2 regions of the Salinivibrio sp. ML198 genome follow, and region 2 is predicted to be linked to the other one. Evidence: riboswitches for the same ligand, from Rfam matches in the RefSeq annotation. Region 2 holds a riboswitch; the other holds the start of a gene.

Region 1 (7,285 bases), on a different contig from region 2:
TTTTGCCTGCCCCGCTGGGCCCAAGCACGGCCACAATCTCTCCAGGGGCGATATGGGCATCAAAGGTCATCCAATCTTGTTGGTAACTATACTGAACATCGGAAAGCGTTAACATGCGTGTCTCCATTGGATAAGGCGCGTCAGTAGGGCATAACACCCCAAGCTGGTGAGCAGTAATAGCATCGCCGCGGCGGCGCCCGCTTCCATTTGGTAACTGCCCATTAAGCGAAACAAATACAGGGGCAGGGTTTGAAAGTTTTGACTACCAAATAAGGAGATGGCACTGAGATCGCCCATGGATAACACAAAACTCACCGCGACACCGCGCGCAATAGGTGCACGTAAACAGTCCCACTCAATCAGACGTAAACGCGTGATGCCTCTGACGCCTAAGGTGGCGCACAAGTTATGGTATGACTGAGCGAGCTGGAAGGCGGGGGCACTCAAGACCTTGATAAGATAAGGCAGCGCCATCAGGGCGTTCACTGTCATTACCAGCCACAGCGCTAAGCTGAATACGTTACTAAACTGGCGAAACAGCAAAAAAAGCCCGGTACTGAGCACGATACTTGGCACTACCAGGATGATGGCACCGAGCGTTTCTATGCCGTCCGCCTGTTTTTTTCGTCCATGTAAGCGCCAGTGCCGACTGGCTAAGATCACCGCCACGGCTAACACAAAAGCAAAGGTGGTTGCGCCCGTGGCAATGAACAGCGAGTGCAGAGTTGCTTGCCACAGTGCGCTATCGCCGAGCACCGCTAATGCGCTGGGGTTCAACCCGCGTGCAATCACCACGCCGAGAGGCGGTAACACCAGTAGCAAAACGAGGCCAATCCAAAGGCCATCCCAACACTTGGCCGCACGGCTATCCAAAGACGCAGGCAGCGGCAGCACTTCACTGGGTGTGCTCGGCAGCGGGCGCGTCAAGGTTTGCACGGTAAATGCGATGGCCCCGCATAGCAGCATTTGCCACAGCGCGAGGACAGCACCCGTTTGTAAATCGAAATCAAAATGAATGGCTTGGTAAATGGCCAGCTCGATGGTCGTCGCTTTCGGCCCGCCGCCCAGTGCCATGACAGTCGCGAAGCTGGTAAAGCACAACATAAATACTAGCCCCACGATATGAGGCAAGCTTTGGCGTAGATACGGCCATTCTAGGTGCTTAAAACGTTGCCAGCCTTTGAGCCCTAGCTGGGTAGCAAGACGGCGTTGATCGGCTGGGATCCCCTCTAAGGCTTGCACCATTAATTGGGCGGAAAAAGGGAGATTAAAAAACACATGGGCGAGTAAAATGCCACTTAAGCCATAAATAGAAAACGGCATAGCCGCATCGAAGTGCGCGAAAGCTTGTGCAATCCAGCCACTACGGCCATAGATAGCAACCAGTCCAAATACTCCCACCAAGACCGGCAGCACCAAGGTCATGGCGAATAACTTCAGCAGCCATGCCTTTGCTGGAAATTGTCGGCGAGACAGCGCATGAGCGACTGGCACTGCTAGCCCAACGCTAAGTACAACGGACAAAGCGGCCTGTTTAAAACTAAAGTAGGTGACATGACGCAAGTAGGTATCTTGCCACAAGGAGGCAAGTGACAAATCGTGGCTGTGAGAGAATAACGCCCAGAGTGCGCTGCCAATCAAAGCCACGACCAAGCTGGCCGCAATACTGCCCGGCCAGGTTCGAGAAGGGTTGAGCATCTTGGCTATTCAACCAGCGCGGTTTGCCAGTCACGCACCCATTGCTGGCGATTGCCCATCACTTCATCAGGCTGATACAGCAAGCTCTCTTGCGGTTTGTCCAAGGTGTAGAAGGCATCAGGCAAGTTGACATCGGTGACCGGATACATCCACTGAGTGGTTGGGATAACTGACTGTGCCGCATCACTGAGCATAAATTGTAAAAACGCATCCGCACGTTCCGGCTGATCGGTATAGGCTGATTTAGCGGCGACTTCGATTTGCATATAGTGCCCCTCTTCAAACATGGCGGCGGCAAAGCGATCGTCTTCATCGGCCACTAAGTGGTAAGCCGGCGAGGTGGTGTAAGAGAGCACCATGTCCGCTTCTTTATTGAGGAACATGTTGTAAGCTTCGGTCCAGCCTTTGGTCACAGTGATCGTGTTATCGGCAAGATCGCGCCATGCTTGTTGATTATTATCGCCGTACACTTTTTGGATCCAAAGCATTAGCCCTTGACCGACCGTTGATACGCGCGGATCTTGGTAAATCACACTGATGTCATCGCGCTCCTCAATCAAGGCTTTGAGGCTTTTGGGTGGGTCGAGCAAACGAGTAGTGTCATACACAAAGGCAAAATAGCCGTAATCGTAAGGGATAAAGTATTTGTTATCCCACCCGCCAGGCACTTGCAGGCGCTCGGTATTGACCGCGTGCTCGGCAACAATCCCACTGCGCTCGGCTTCTTTCATTAAGTTGGTATCCATACCGAGTACGATATCGGCTTGGGTGGTTTCTCCTTCAATGCGCAGGCGATTAAGTAAGGCGGCCCCATCGTCGAGAGACACAAACTCAAGTTGGCAATCGCATTGCTGTTCAAATTTCGCTTTAATTTTAGGCCCCGGCCCCCATTCAGCAATAAAGGAGTCATAGGTATAGACAGTAAGCGGGTCCGCGGCGCGGGCGCCGAGTGATAATAGCGATAAAGAAACCAGAGTGAGAACAGAGGTAAAAACTTTCACAGCACGCTCCTAAGTTGGGCGTGGGTGTTGAGGCAAGTTGATGGCAACATCAAGTCTCAATCCCTACGCCAGTGTTAGCTGGATCAGGTTCGATGGGTCTAGCGCAGTGCGCAATCTCAGCCGTGAGGCTCCCCAATGAGTACGTTGGTATTGTACTGATTGGCTTAGGGTTAACCAAGCCTTTTAGTTGCCGAGTTGGTTAAGGTCCCAGTTGTAGTCGTATTCCAATGTTGCCTCTTGTGGCAATGGAATATCGCGATACTGGTTTATGTGAGCGATCACGCCTAGCTTATCGCCACCAAAGTCAGCTTCAAACCATTCATAAATTGAGGAAACTTGCCATTTTTCCCCTTGCTGACTCACGCCTTTATCACTGTTAATGAAGGTATAGGCGGCGTGCTCGAGCTGTGCATCAAGTGCACTTGCTTGAAAGGCTTGTGGCTGAAGGTTAGGACAGCCAAGGCTGGCACAGTTGACCGCATAGTGGGTACGCGGATCTTGCCAAAGCGGGCGTAAAATCCGGTGTTCGATATCGTTTAAAGTGAGCGGCTCGCCAGCGATGGTAACCACTTCATCATCCCAAGGGCCAAAGCTAAATAGCCCACCGAGTTTGGTGATGGAACGGACCGGGTACTCGGCGATAATCAGTTTTACCGTGACCGCATTATAGAGGTTAACCCAATACGCGTATTGCTCGTCTTTGGTCAGGGTACGTGGGTCGCGCGCGGTGAGCATGTCAATGTAATGGTCGAGGGTTGCTTTGTCGTTATCCGTGACCGCGGCATAGTTAAATAAGGTGTGCTGCCCCTGAGATTGCAAATACTTATCGAGTAACACTTGCCAGCTGTGATGGGTAAACGTGGCTTGGCTGTCAGGGTTATGGGCATCCCACATTGCCCAGTAATCCGCTTTGGGCGCGGCTTGGCTGATGATCGGAAACACTAACCAGAGCAGAATTACCAAATGTTTTTGCATTGCCAGTCCTTAATGCGATCAAACCTTCTTTGAGACTAGACCAAGCGAGTCAGCGGTTGGTTTCATTGAGGATGGAAAAAATGGGTTGAAGCGCCAATAAGTACGGGTAACACCGCGCTTATTGGCGTTCTTGGAGGGCGTATTACACCAAAAAGTCTGGTATTTGTTTTTCAAAGCGTGAGATATCGGCTTCGTGCTGCAACGTCAGACCGATGCTATCTAACCCTTCCAACAGGCAATGACGGCGAAAATCATCCATCTGGAAGGCAAAGCAGTGTTCACCGGCACGGATGGTTTGGGCGGGCAAATCTAGCGTTACAGTCGCGCCTTCATTTTCTGCCACATACGTAAATAAAGCATCGATTTGGCCTTCTTCAAGGGTCACCGGCACCATTTGGTTATTAATGCAGTTGCCATAGAAAATATCGGCAAAACTGGGGGCGATAATCACTTTAAACCCGTAATCATCCAGCGCCCAAGGCGCATGCTCGCGGGATGAGCCACAGCCAAAATTCTCGCGGGTGAGCAAGACGCTAGCGCCTTGGTAACGTGCTTGGTTAAGCACGAACTCGGGGTTCGGTTGCTGGCCCGCATCGTCTAAAAAGCGCCAATCGTGAAACAGGTGCTGCCCAAAGCCGGTGCGGGTGACTTTTTGCAAAAACTGCTTAGGAATGATCGCATCGGTATCGACGTTCGCCGCATCCAACGGGGCAACAATGCCGGTATGAGTGTGTATGCCTGACATAAGGCCTCCTTATAATTGGTTAACGTCGACAAAATGGCCCGCAATCGCCGCCGCTGCGGCCATGGCTGGGCTGACCAAGTGGGTGCGGCCTTCACGGCCTTGACGCCCTTCAAAGTTGCGGTTACTGGTGGAGGCGCAGCGCTCTTTGGGGCCTAAGCGATCATTATTCATCGCCAAACACATTGAGCAGCCGGGCAAGCGCCATTCAAAGCCAGCGTCACGGAAAATGACATCCAGCCCTTCTTGCTCCGCCTGTGCCCGCACTTGCTCGGAGCCTGGCACCACCATGGCATGCACGCTGTCTGCCACACGTCGCCCTTTGGCGACTGCGGCGGCCGCACGCATGTCTTCAATCCGTGAGTTGGTGCAAGAGCCAATAAAGACTTTATCGATACGGATTTGGTTGATGGCTTGGCCGGGTGTCAGCCCCATATATTTTAATGCGCGTTCTGCCGAGTGACGTTCAATCGGATCGTTCATTGTCTCTGGGGCAGGCACGGTATCATGCACACTGACCACTTGGCCGGGGTTGGTGCCCCAGGTCACTTGATGGTGAATTTGACTGCCATCGAGGGTGACCACGCGATCAAACTGCGCATCGGCGTCCGAATGCAAGGTTTGCCAATAGGCGATTGCTTGCTGCCATTGCTCGCCTTTCGGGGCAAATTTCTTGTCTTTTAAATAGGCAAAGGTGGTGTCATCCGGGGCGATCAGGCCAGCTTTGGCGCCTAATTCGATTGCCATGTTGCACACCGTCATTCTCCCTTCCATCGACAAGTCGGTGATAGCGTCCCCGCAAAACTCCACCACATGCCCGGTGCCGCCGGCATGACCGACCTTGCCAATAATGGCTAGGACAATATCTTTGGCAGTGATCCCGGGGGCGGTTTTGCCCGTGACTTCAATTTTCATCGTGCGGGCGCGGGATTGCTTGAGCGTTTGGGTGGCCAGCACGTGCTCGACTTCTGAGGTACCAATGCCAAAGGCCAGTGCACCAAAAGCGCCGTGGGTTGCGGTGTGGGAGTCACCACAGACGATGGTGGTGCCGGGCAGGGTAATACCAAGCTCGGGGCCCATCACATGCACAATGCCTTGGTAAGGGTGATCCAAGTCATACAGAGTGACACCGAACTCTTCGCAGTTTTTGGCCAGTGTTTCCATTTGGATACGCGCCATTTCCCCTGACGCATTAATGTCTTTGGTTTCGGTGGAGACATTGTGATCCATGGTGGCGAAGGTTTTACTCACTTGGCGCACCGGACGGCCTTTTTCCCGCAGACCATCAAAGGCTTGTGGTGAGGTCACTTCGTGCACCAAGTGGCGGTCGATATACAGCAGCGGCGCTTCGCCGGGCTGCTCGGTGACAATATGGGCTTGATGAATTTTTTCGTACAAGGTCTTGGCGCCTTGCTGGGTGTTTGCATTCGACATAGCTCGTATCCTTACGGGTAATTATTCTGCGCCTTGGCGGATATAGGCGGCGATACGATCGCCCATTTGTTCGGTACTGAGGGCAGGATGGTTGCCCGCCAGATCAGCGGTCAGCTCACCGGCCGCCAGTGCTTGGCTGACCGCATGCTCAATCGCACAGGCCGCGTCTTCTTCGCCTAACGAGTAGCGTAACATTAGCGCGGCGGAGAGAATTTGCGCCACTGGGTTGGCGATATTTTTACCCGCAATATCGGGGGCAGAGCCGCCGGCGGGCTCATACAAACCAAATTTACTCGCGTTCAAGCTCGCAGATGGCAGCATGCCCATTGAGCCGGTGATCATTGCGCACTCATCGGAGATGATGTCACCGAAAATATTCGAGCACAGCATCACATCAAATTGCGACGGGTCTTTAATCAGCTGCATGGTGGCGTTGTCGATATACATATGGCTCAAGTGGACATCCGGATAGTCTTTGGCCACCTCTTCCACCACTTCACGCCATAGCATTGAGCTTTGCAACACATTGGCTTTATCGATTGAGCACACTTGCTTATTACGCAACTGAGCCGATTGGAAGGCAATGCGGGCGATACGCTCAATTTCATAGCGATGATAAACTTCCGTATCAAACGCTTTTTCCTCGCGGCCTTCACCTTCACGTCCTTTGGGCTCACCAAAGTAAATCCCACCGGTTAGCTCTCGCACCACCACGATGTTAAAGCCTTTGTCGGCAATGTCGGCGCGCAGCGGGCAAAAGCCTTCGAGACCAGTGTGGATTTGTGCCGGACGCAAGTTACAAAACAGCCCAAAGTGTTTGCGCAATGGCAGCAAGGCACCGCGCTCCGGTTGCTCGGTTGGCGGTAAATGCTCCCACTTTGGGCCGCCCACTGAACCAAATAAAATCGCATCGGCTTTTTCACACCCAGCCAAGGTCTGCGCGGGCAGCGGCGAGCCATGGGCATCAATCGCGGCACCGCCCACAGGATAGTGGTGGCGATCCAAGGTGAGTGAGAATCGCTCGCTAACCGCATCAAGCACCTTCTCGGCTTGCGTCATGACTTCGGGGCCGATACCGTCACCGGGCAAAATAGCAATCTGATGTGCGCTGGCCATGGTTATACTGTCTCCTGTTTTAAGTGGGATTGTTCCTTAATCTGGGCGATTTTGTCGGCGCGATAAATGGCATTGATCACATGCAGTAGCGCTTCACCTGAGGCTTCGATAATGTCGGTCGACACCCCGGTGCCGTGATATTTACGGCCCTTGTAGTTAGCAATGATGTCGGCTTGGCCGAGACCATCTTCTCCTTCCCCTTTGGCGGTCAGATCGAATTTATCCAGTTCAATGTCATAGCCGGTAATCCGATAGATGCACTGATAAAGGGCATCGACGGGGCCGTTACCAATCGCCGCCTCGCGTTTCTCTTCGTCGC
Region 2 (7,285 bases):
TGCTGGCCTTCACCCTGTTCATACCATTGGCCGAGGCGGCATTGGGTGTGATCGGTGATATCGTCCGAGGTCATGCTGTCTTCACCCAGCACCACGCGGTATATCGCAAATTTAAAGCTAATATGGTCAAGTTTCGCCAGTTCACAAAAAGCACGCAGCGCAGAGGCTTTAATAGTGGTACGGCTATGCTGTGCTTGCTCACTCTGCGTGGCCATCGCATCGGCCACCTGTTGGCCTTGCTCGCTATATTCAATCGCGTCACTGGCAAGCTGATCGGTGAGTGTGCAAGCATGCCCACTCCCAGCGCGAATCTTCTCGACCAGCTGGGTGATATCTTGCGTGGCGCTGGCTGTACGTTCTGATAAGCTACGCACTTCATCGGCGACCACCGCAAACCCTCGACCCTGCTCACCGGCACGTGCCGCTTCAATCGCTGCGTTTAACGCTAAAAGATTGGTTTGATCGGCGACATCGCGAATCAACTTCACAATACCGCTCACCTCTTGGGCATGCTGGTCGAGCGCACGAATTGCTTCCGACGATTGCTGACATTGCGCGGATAACGACTGCACATGACGCGCAAGATCATTGACTTGTTCGGCACATGACGCCGCCTGATGGCTCACGTCCGTTACCCGTTCTTTTTCACCGTTGATGGTGTCTGCCAAGGTGGCCAGAGACGATTGCGTCGCATTGATTGAGTCACCGAAGTGGCATAAGTTGGCGTCGATGGCTTTTCCCGTTTGGCGTTTTTTCTCTACGGTGGCTAACTCTGCCTGCAATGCCTCTTTCTCTGCATTCAGCGCGTCGATGGTATGGTTGATCTGCTCAATTTTTTGCTGCAGAGCGACTTGTTTTTGCTGCTCTTGTTCAAGTTGACGACGAGATATAAACACGCTGACTCCCAATTAAGTAATTAAGCTTTTTATAATATTTTAACGCTTAATATTGGCGATGTATGATGAGCCAAGCGAAATGTGATCCATTTTGCGCCAATCGTTTGATTTACACTGTAAACCGATAATAATTCCCGCCATACTGGCGTTTCTGCAGAAAATGAGCGAAACGCTATGACCTTTTGGTTGCTTTTTAAACGTTGGATTATCAGCCACTTCGCGCATTTAGACGGGCGTATTTTGGGGTTGGTGGTACTCGCCTATGGCGGGATTGGCTGGCTACTTTTACACGGCGCCGGTGAAACAGAGATGACCCAGTCACTCGGCCGCTATATCTATTACTTAATGGTCACAGCGTCCACCGTCGGCTATGGCGATTATTCGCCAGCGACAGAAGCAGGACAGTGGATTACCGCCTTTTGGATTATTCCCGGTGGGCTAGGGCTGTTCGCCGTTGTGATTGGGCATGTAACCAGTGCGTTGGTCGATTATTGGCGACGTGGATTACAAGGAAAACGGAGTCTTACAGTGAAAAATCATATTCTGGTGTTGGGGTGGAATGGTCAACGCACTATCCAGCTCATTCGCCTACTACAAAGCGGTGTGCATGGCGATCGCCCGATTGTGCTTTGCGTGCGTCCCGAAATGGAAAACCCGCTCCCCGGCGAGGTGGAATTTGTGCGTGTAACCAGCTTTACCGATGCCGAGGGGATTGCCCGTGCGGGGATTGATAGTGCTTCGAGCATTATTATCGATAACCCAGAAGACGATATTACCCTGTCTGCGGCTCTGTTCTGCGCGCACAAAAACCCGTCCGCGCATCTGCTCGCTTACTTTCAAGATGATGCACTCAGCCAAATATTAAAACAGCACTATCCGCACGCCGAGTGTGTGCCGTCTGTGTCGGTGGAAATGCTGGCAAAAGCCGCTGTCGACCCGGGTTCCAGCCAGTTACATCACGAGCTATTAAGCACCGCACAAGGGATGACACAGTATTGCGCGCGTTACCCCACCGATGCGAGCGCCACGGATGTGGGCACCTTGTTCAATCAATTAAAGCATGAATACGATGCAACCTTAATTGGTCTCGACAAAGGTGAAGGTATTACCCTTAACCCCAACCTTAAAACAGACGTCGCCCCCGGCGATCGCGTGTTCTACATTGCTGCCGAGCGTTTACCGCATTGGTCGGCGGCGTGATTCGGACACCATTTATCACACGCGACACTGGCTGTTAGCCTTTCCCGAGCAGTCCGCCGCTTCACCTTAGCAGCGGCGGACTCGCTTTACGTGCCCTATTCGCGAAAAACGGCCTATTCGACTGAGGCTTCTTGCGCATCGTGATGACGCGCTTCGACTGGGTAGGCGTAAAAATGATGCACAGGCCCCGCGCCTCTTCCCACCTTTAACTGCTGACTATGCGCCAAGGCGTCGGTGAGATAATGCTTCGCCGCGCGCCCGGCCTCGATAGGCGTCATCCCTTGGGCGTAAAACGAGGCGATAGCGGCAGACAGTGAACAGCCTGTGCCGTGCGTATTCGCGGTCTCAACCCGACGGGCGCTCAGGGTTTGGCAAGTATCTCGGCTAATCCACATATCCACACTTTCAGGAACGTGGTGTAAATGGCCGCCTTTGAGCATCACGTACGGGCAGCCGAGGCGACGCAAGGCGGGGACTAACGCATGCATTTGCTCAATGGAGGTAGGGACAGGCTGACCGGTTAATCGCGCCGCCTCCGGCAAGTTGGGGGTGAGCACGGTTGCGCGTGAGATCAGCGCTTCAATCAACGCTGTCATGGCGTGTTCATCCAACAAAGGATCGCCGCTGGTGGCCACCATCACGGGATCTAAAATCACCGGTAAGTGAGGCGATCGCGCCAGCACGGCGGCTACTTCGCGAATAATCGCTTGGTTGGCGAGCATGCCGATTTTCACCGCACGCACCGGCATATCGTACAACACCGCATCTAGCTGGGCGCGGACAAAACCAGGATCAACCGCCGAGACGGCCTCAACGCCACAGGTGTTTTGTGCGGTTAACGCGGTGATCACCGAGCACGCATAACCGCCGGTGGCTGAAATCGCTTTAATATCGGCTTGAATGCCGGCACCGCCACCGCTGTCTGAGCCGGCGATGGTAAGAATAACAGGTGGAGATAGGTTCATAATGGCCCCTTATTCATCAGGGGCGGAAGGAGACAAAGCGAGCCAGAATGTGCCACTTCGTGTGCTGAACGAGTCAGTTCCCTCCGCCAGTGCTAACTGGATCAGGTTCTACGGGTCCTGCTTTCGCAGTCTCAGCAATCACTTGCTCCCCGACTAACTGTGTTCAGGATATTAACCCCACAAGCAAAGCGCAAGCGTATTATTCGCCGCTGGAGCCTTTTTCGAGGTTCGAGTAGGATAAGTAATGCGTAAAATACGCGTGACAAAAAATGTGCGAACAGGAGTTCCTATGAAGCTATCGTTATTGCTTGTGATCACCACCTTATTTGTTGCCGGCTGCTCAAACACCTGGGAAGGAGTAAAAGAAGACTCATCAAAAGTGTGGGAGGACACTAAAGAAACCGTCCATGAAGCCACTGAATAATTCAGAGTGACCTCGGTGCGGGCCAAATCTAGCGCACCGAGGCGTCATTTAATGCGCGGTAGGCGAGATCTCGGCGTTCATCGCGTGTCTACCTTGCGATAAAATGTGCTCAAAGTCGGTTATAGCAAGCGGCTTTGCATATAAAAAGCCCTGTACTTGGTCGCAGCCAATCGTCTGCAGCACCTGCTGCTGGCTGACTTTTTCCACCCCTTCGGCGACCACGCCATGACCAAACCCATGCGCCAAATCAATCACGCTACCCACCAAGTGTTTGTCACTGGCGTTAGTGGCTAGGTCTTGAATAAAACTGCGGTCGAGTTTAACCCAATCAACGGGTAACTGTTTAAGGTAGCTCAATGAGCTATATCCGGTGCCAAAGTCATCCAACGCGATATGCATACCAGCCTCCCGCAATTGTTGTAGCTCTCGCAATGCCACCGAGATTTGCTGGATCAGTGCCGATTCCGTGACTTCCAATTGAATAATGGCCGGCGGGATATTTGTCGCATGGCAGCGAGCCAGCACACTCTCGGCAAAACCATGACGGAGCTGCTGGGCAGACACATTTACCGACAAATGAAAGCACTCGTCAACCAGGGCGCGAGCCCGCCATTGCGCCACCGCCTCCAGTGCCATCATTAACACTTTATCGCCCAGTTGCATCATATCGGCACTGCGCTCAGCGATGGGAATAAACTCGGCGGGGCTTATCGCCCCGAGCGTTGGGTGTTGCCAGCGCAGTAATGCTTCGGCCCCCACCAGCAGCCCCCCATCAAGTCGCCACTTAGGTTGATACACTAAGGATAGATGGTTACTTTGCAAGGCCGCGCCGAGCTCAGTACGGATCAAATGCTCACGCTGGGCTTTATTATCGAGTTCAGGTTGATACTCAGCCACAGGCTGCTCATTGGTTGGAATGGCTAAAATCGCTTGGCGAAAAAGCTGGGCGACATCCTCGTTTTCAGAATGGGCGCGGCTGATCCCAATATGGCAATGTAAGAACATTAACCGCCCTTCTAACGTGTGGTGCCCATTGATCAATCGGTGAATCCTCGCCGCTTTTTGCGCCGCATCGTCACCCTCGCCTTCAATCAGCATCACTAGTCTCGAGCTATCCCACACTCCCACTCGATGCGAGCGCGCTACCGTACTGTTCGCCAGCAGCTCCGCAATGTGCTTATACAGGGCCTCTGTCATTAAGTGCCCTTGGTGCTGGGTCACTGCCTCCATCCCATCAAGCGCAATCATGAGCACAGTGACGGAGCCTCGCATTAATTGTCGTTCCGCTGCATCTAACAAGGCTCGACGATTGGGGAGCCCTGTTAAAGAATGGGTGAGAGAGAGGGCACGCAACGCGGCGGTTTGTTTATTCACCAACATTTGCAAGCGCGCGGCCTGGTCTCGCTGTTTTAACGTTTTGAGCTGTAACTGCAGCAGATTATGAATACGCTGAAGCACTTCGTCATAATCAAACGGCTTGCTGATATAATCAATCGCTCCGCGGCACAAGGCTTGGTTACGCAAATTCAGATCGTTATCTGCAGTCAGCACCATAACCGGCGGGCAATGCTCACCGAGGGCATGGTTAAGATCGTCCAACACCATAAGTCCTGAGCGCTGCGGCATACGCATATCGAGTAAGATAAGATCCGGAACTGGGGAAAGGTGATCGGTGACCAAACTCGGATCCGTTAAGCCAATCAAGTGCTGGTATCCTGCTTGCTTGAGCATGGCAGAGAGCAAGTCAATGTTTTCCCGCCGATCGTCAATGATCAAAATAGTCGCTTGTAATGATGACTTTATCATTCCCTGTCCTCCAGTAACGATTGGATAGCCGCAGCAAGATCGGATGACGATACGGGGTGCTGGAGCCGCTTAAACGATGAGGGAGTATGCAGGTGGTGAGGCTTGTTTTGTTCCGTTTCAAGCACAATCACGGATCTCCCCTCAATGAATTGCAACCCATGATCCTGGAGCGTTGCAGCATCATCGCCATTGATGATCAAAAGCGACGGCGCCAATGTGTGTGCCATTGCGTCTGCCAGTGAGACATCATGCGCACAATGCAATGTCAGCAAGGGCCAATCCTCAAAGCAATCAGCCATCAGTCGCTGCTGATGGCTGTCTCGGTCGATATACAACACACGGTGAGGTTGCTTTAAGGATAAACTTGCCTGCCGCAACACCTTGCCCTCTGAGCCGGCGGATGACAACGCTGACCGATAAGGGAAAGTGACGGAGAAACAACTCCCCTCACCCACTTGACTTGTTACCTCAATACGGCCTTGCATCTTTGCCACCAGTTGATGGGTCACGGCCAAGCCAACCCCCGCGCCTTCAATCAGTGAATCTTCTGCCATCAGACGATTAAAGGGCTCAAACAAGCCGGCTAGCTGATCAGATGCAATGCCAATCCCAGTGTCATTGACGCAAAGTGTGAGGTTGCCACCGGCCTCGCGTGCGTCAACCCATACGCTTCCTTGAGGGTGGTTATATTTGACCGCGTTGCTAAGCAAATTAATCAATACTTGCTTAAACCGGATCGGGTCCACATAAAGCTCTCCGTCCAGCCCTTGAGGCAAATGGCTTTGTAGGCTCACCTTTTGTCGTTCGGCAAGTGGCGCTAACGTGTGAATGGCATCATTGACCAGTGCCATAGCTGGGTACCAGGTCGGGTTAATGGTGGTTTTGCCGGCCTCAATTTTTGCCAGATCCAAGACATCATTGATCAAGGCAAGCAAATGACGGCCACTTTGGTGGATTTGTTCAACATACTGGTGCTGACTGTCTGAAAGGGTTGGATCGGGCGATTTAAGCAATAACTGCGCATAACCCAAAACACTGTTCAACGGCGTGCGTAACTCGTGGCTCATCGCCGATAAGAAATCACTTTTTGCTTGATTGGCGCGCTCAGCCTCTTGCATGGCCTGTAAAAGTGGGGTGGCGTCATAAGCCACAGTGACAATGGCGTAAGGCTCACCGGCAAGGTGATGAATCAGGGTTTTCGCCAGCTTAAAGGTGCGGCCATCGCGCAGTGTCACATCAATGTGGACGGGCCCACCGTCGGCAGTCAATTGGTGATCGAGAGCGTTGAGGGTGTCACGCATGCCATCAGGAAGCGCTTTACCAAACGCCTCAGCCAATTGGGTAACATGGTCAACATTCACCGCTTGCAAACAGGCTCGGTTTGCTAACGCATATTGACCACCTAATTCTCTGACAAACACAGGATTGCCGATCGCATCGATGATGGTTTTCAGCCTATTTCGCTCGTGCTGAACAGTGGCTTGGGCATGGGTTAATGCGCTTAAGTCAGACATAATGCCGATAAACTCACGTCGCGCATCGACCCACACTTCGCTCACTGCCAAGTGGACAGGCACTAAATGTCCCTCACGGTGCCTTGCCATAACACGCCGACCAGTACCAATCACATTGGGTTCACCGGTGGACAGATACTTCTTTAAGTACTGGCCGTGTTTGCCCTGATGCTCAGGGGGCATTAAACACTCAACATCCTGACCAACTAACTGGTTTTGCGCGTAGCCAAGCAGAGTATGGGTGAAAGGGTTGGCGTCAAGGATAATCCCTCTCTCATCAATCACTAAAATGGCTGCCGCAGCACTGTCCACCAGTGCTTTATAATGAGCCTGTGAGCCGCGTGCACACCTACCGTCCATGGTTGATTGCTCGTTCATTTTCCCGCCTCAAACAAAAAACGCCCCATCCATTGGGGCGTTATACCACGTACCTAGAGAGGTTTTATCGTGGTTACTTTTTGTAATTTTTGACCAAAGCGT

Evidence for each region. A riboswitch is a leader RNA that binds a small molecule or an ion and turns the genes downstream of it on or off. The one in region 2 is predicted to bind thiamine pyrophosphate.
Region 1: another riboswitch for thiamine pyrophosphate. It lies ahead of thiB (thiamine ABC transporter substrate binding subunit); the one in region 2 lies ahead of thiD (bifunctional hydroxymethylpyrimidine kinase/phosphomethylpyrimidine kinase).

What each region holds. Positions count from the first base shown of each region.
Region 1 is NZ_MUEZ01000006.1:55,583-62,867, reverse strand. Features, by position in the region: gene thiQ (thiamine ABC transporter ATP-binding protein) at 1-115, opposite strand, end outside; gene thiP (thiamine/thiamine pyrophosphate ABC transporter permease) at 109-1,698, opposite strand; gene thiB (thiamine ABC transporter substrate binding subunit) at 1,704-2,699, opposite strand; TPP riboswitch at 2,743-2,844, opposite strand; gene BZG25_RS05530 (DUF547 domain-containing protein) at 2,883-3,674, opposite strand; gene leuD (3-isopropylmalate dehydratase small subunit) at 3,817-4,419, opposite strand; gene leuC (3-isopropylmalate dehydratase large subunit) at 4,429-5,850, opposite strand; gene leuB (3-isopropylmalate dehydrogenase) at 5,872-6,966, opposite strand; gene leuA (2-isopropylmalate synthase) at 6,969-7,285, opposite strand, start outside.
Region 2 is NZ_MUEZ01000023.1:44,308-51,592, reverse strand. Features, by position in the region: gene BZG25_RS16215 (methyl-accepting chemotaxis protein) at 1-896, opposite strand, end outside; gene BZG25_RS14410 (potassium channel family protein) at 1,071-2,096, shown strand; gene thiD (bifunctional hydroxymethylpyrimidine kinase/phosphomethylpyrimidine kinase) at 2,210-3,061, opposite strand; TPP riboswitch at 3,123-3,223, opposite strand; gene BZG25_RS14400 (entericidin EcnAB) at 3,351-3,485, shown strand; gene BZG25_RS14395 (bifunctional diguanylate cyclase/phosphodiesterase) at 3,534-5,291, opposite strand; gene BZG25_RS14390 (ATP-binding protein) at 5,288-7,183, opposite strand; gene BZG25_RS14385 (DUF3081 domain-containing protein) at 7,257-7,285, opposite strand, start outside.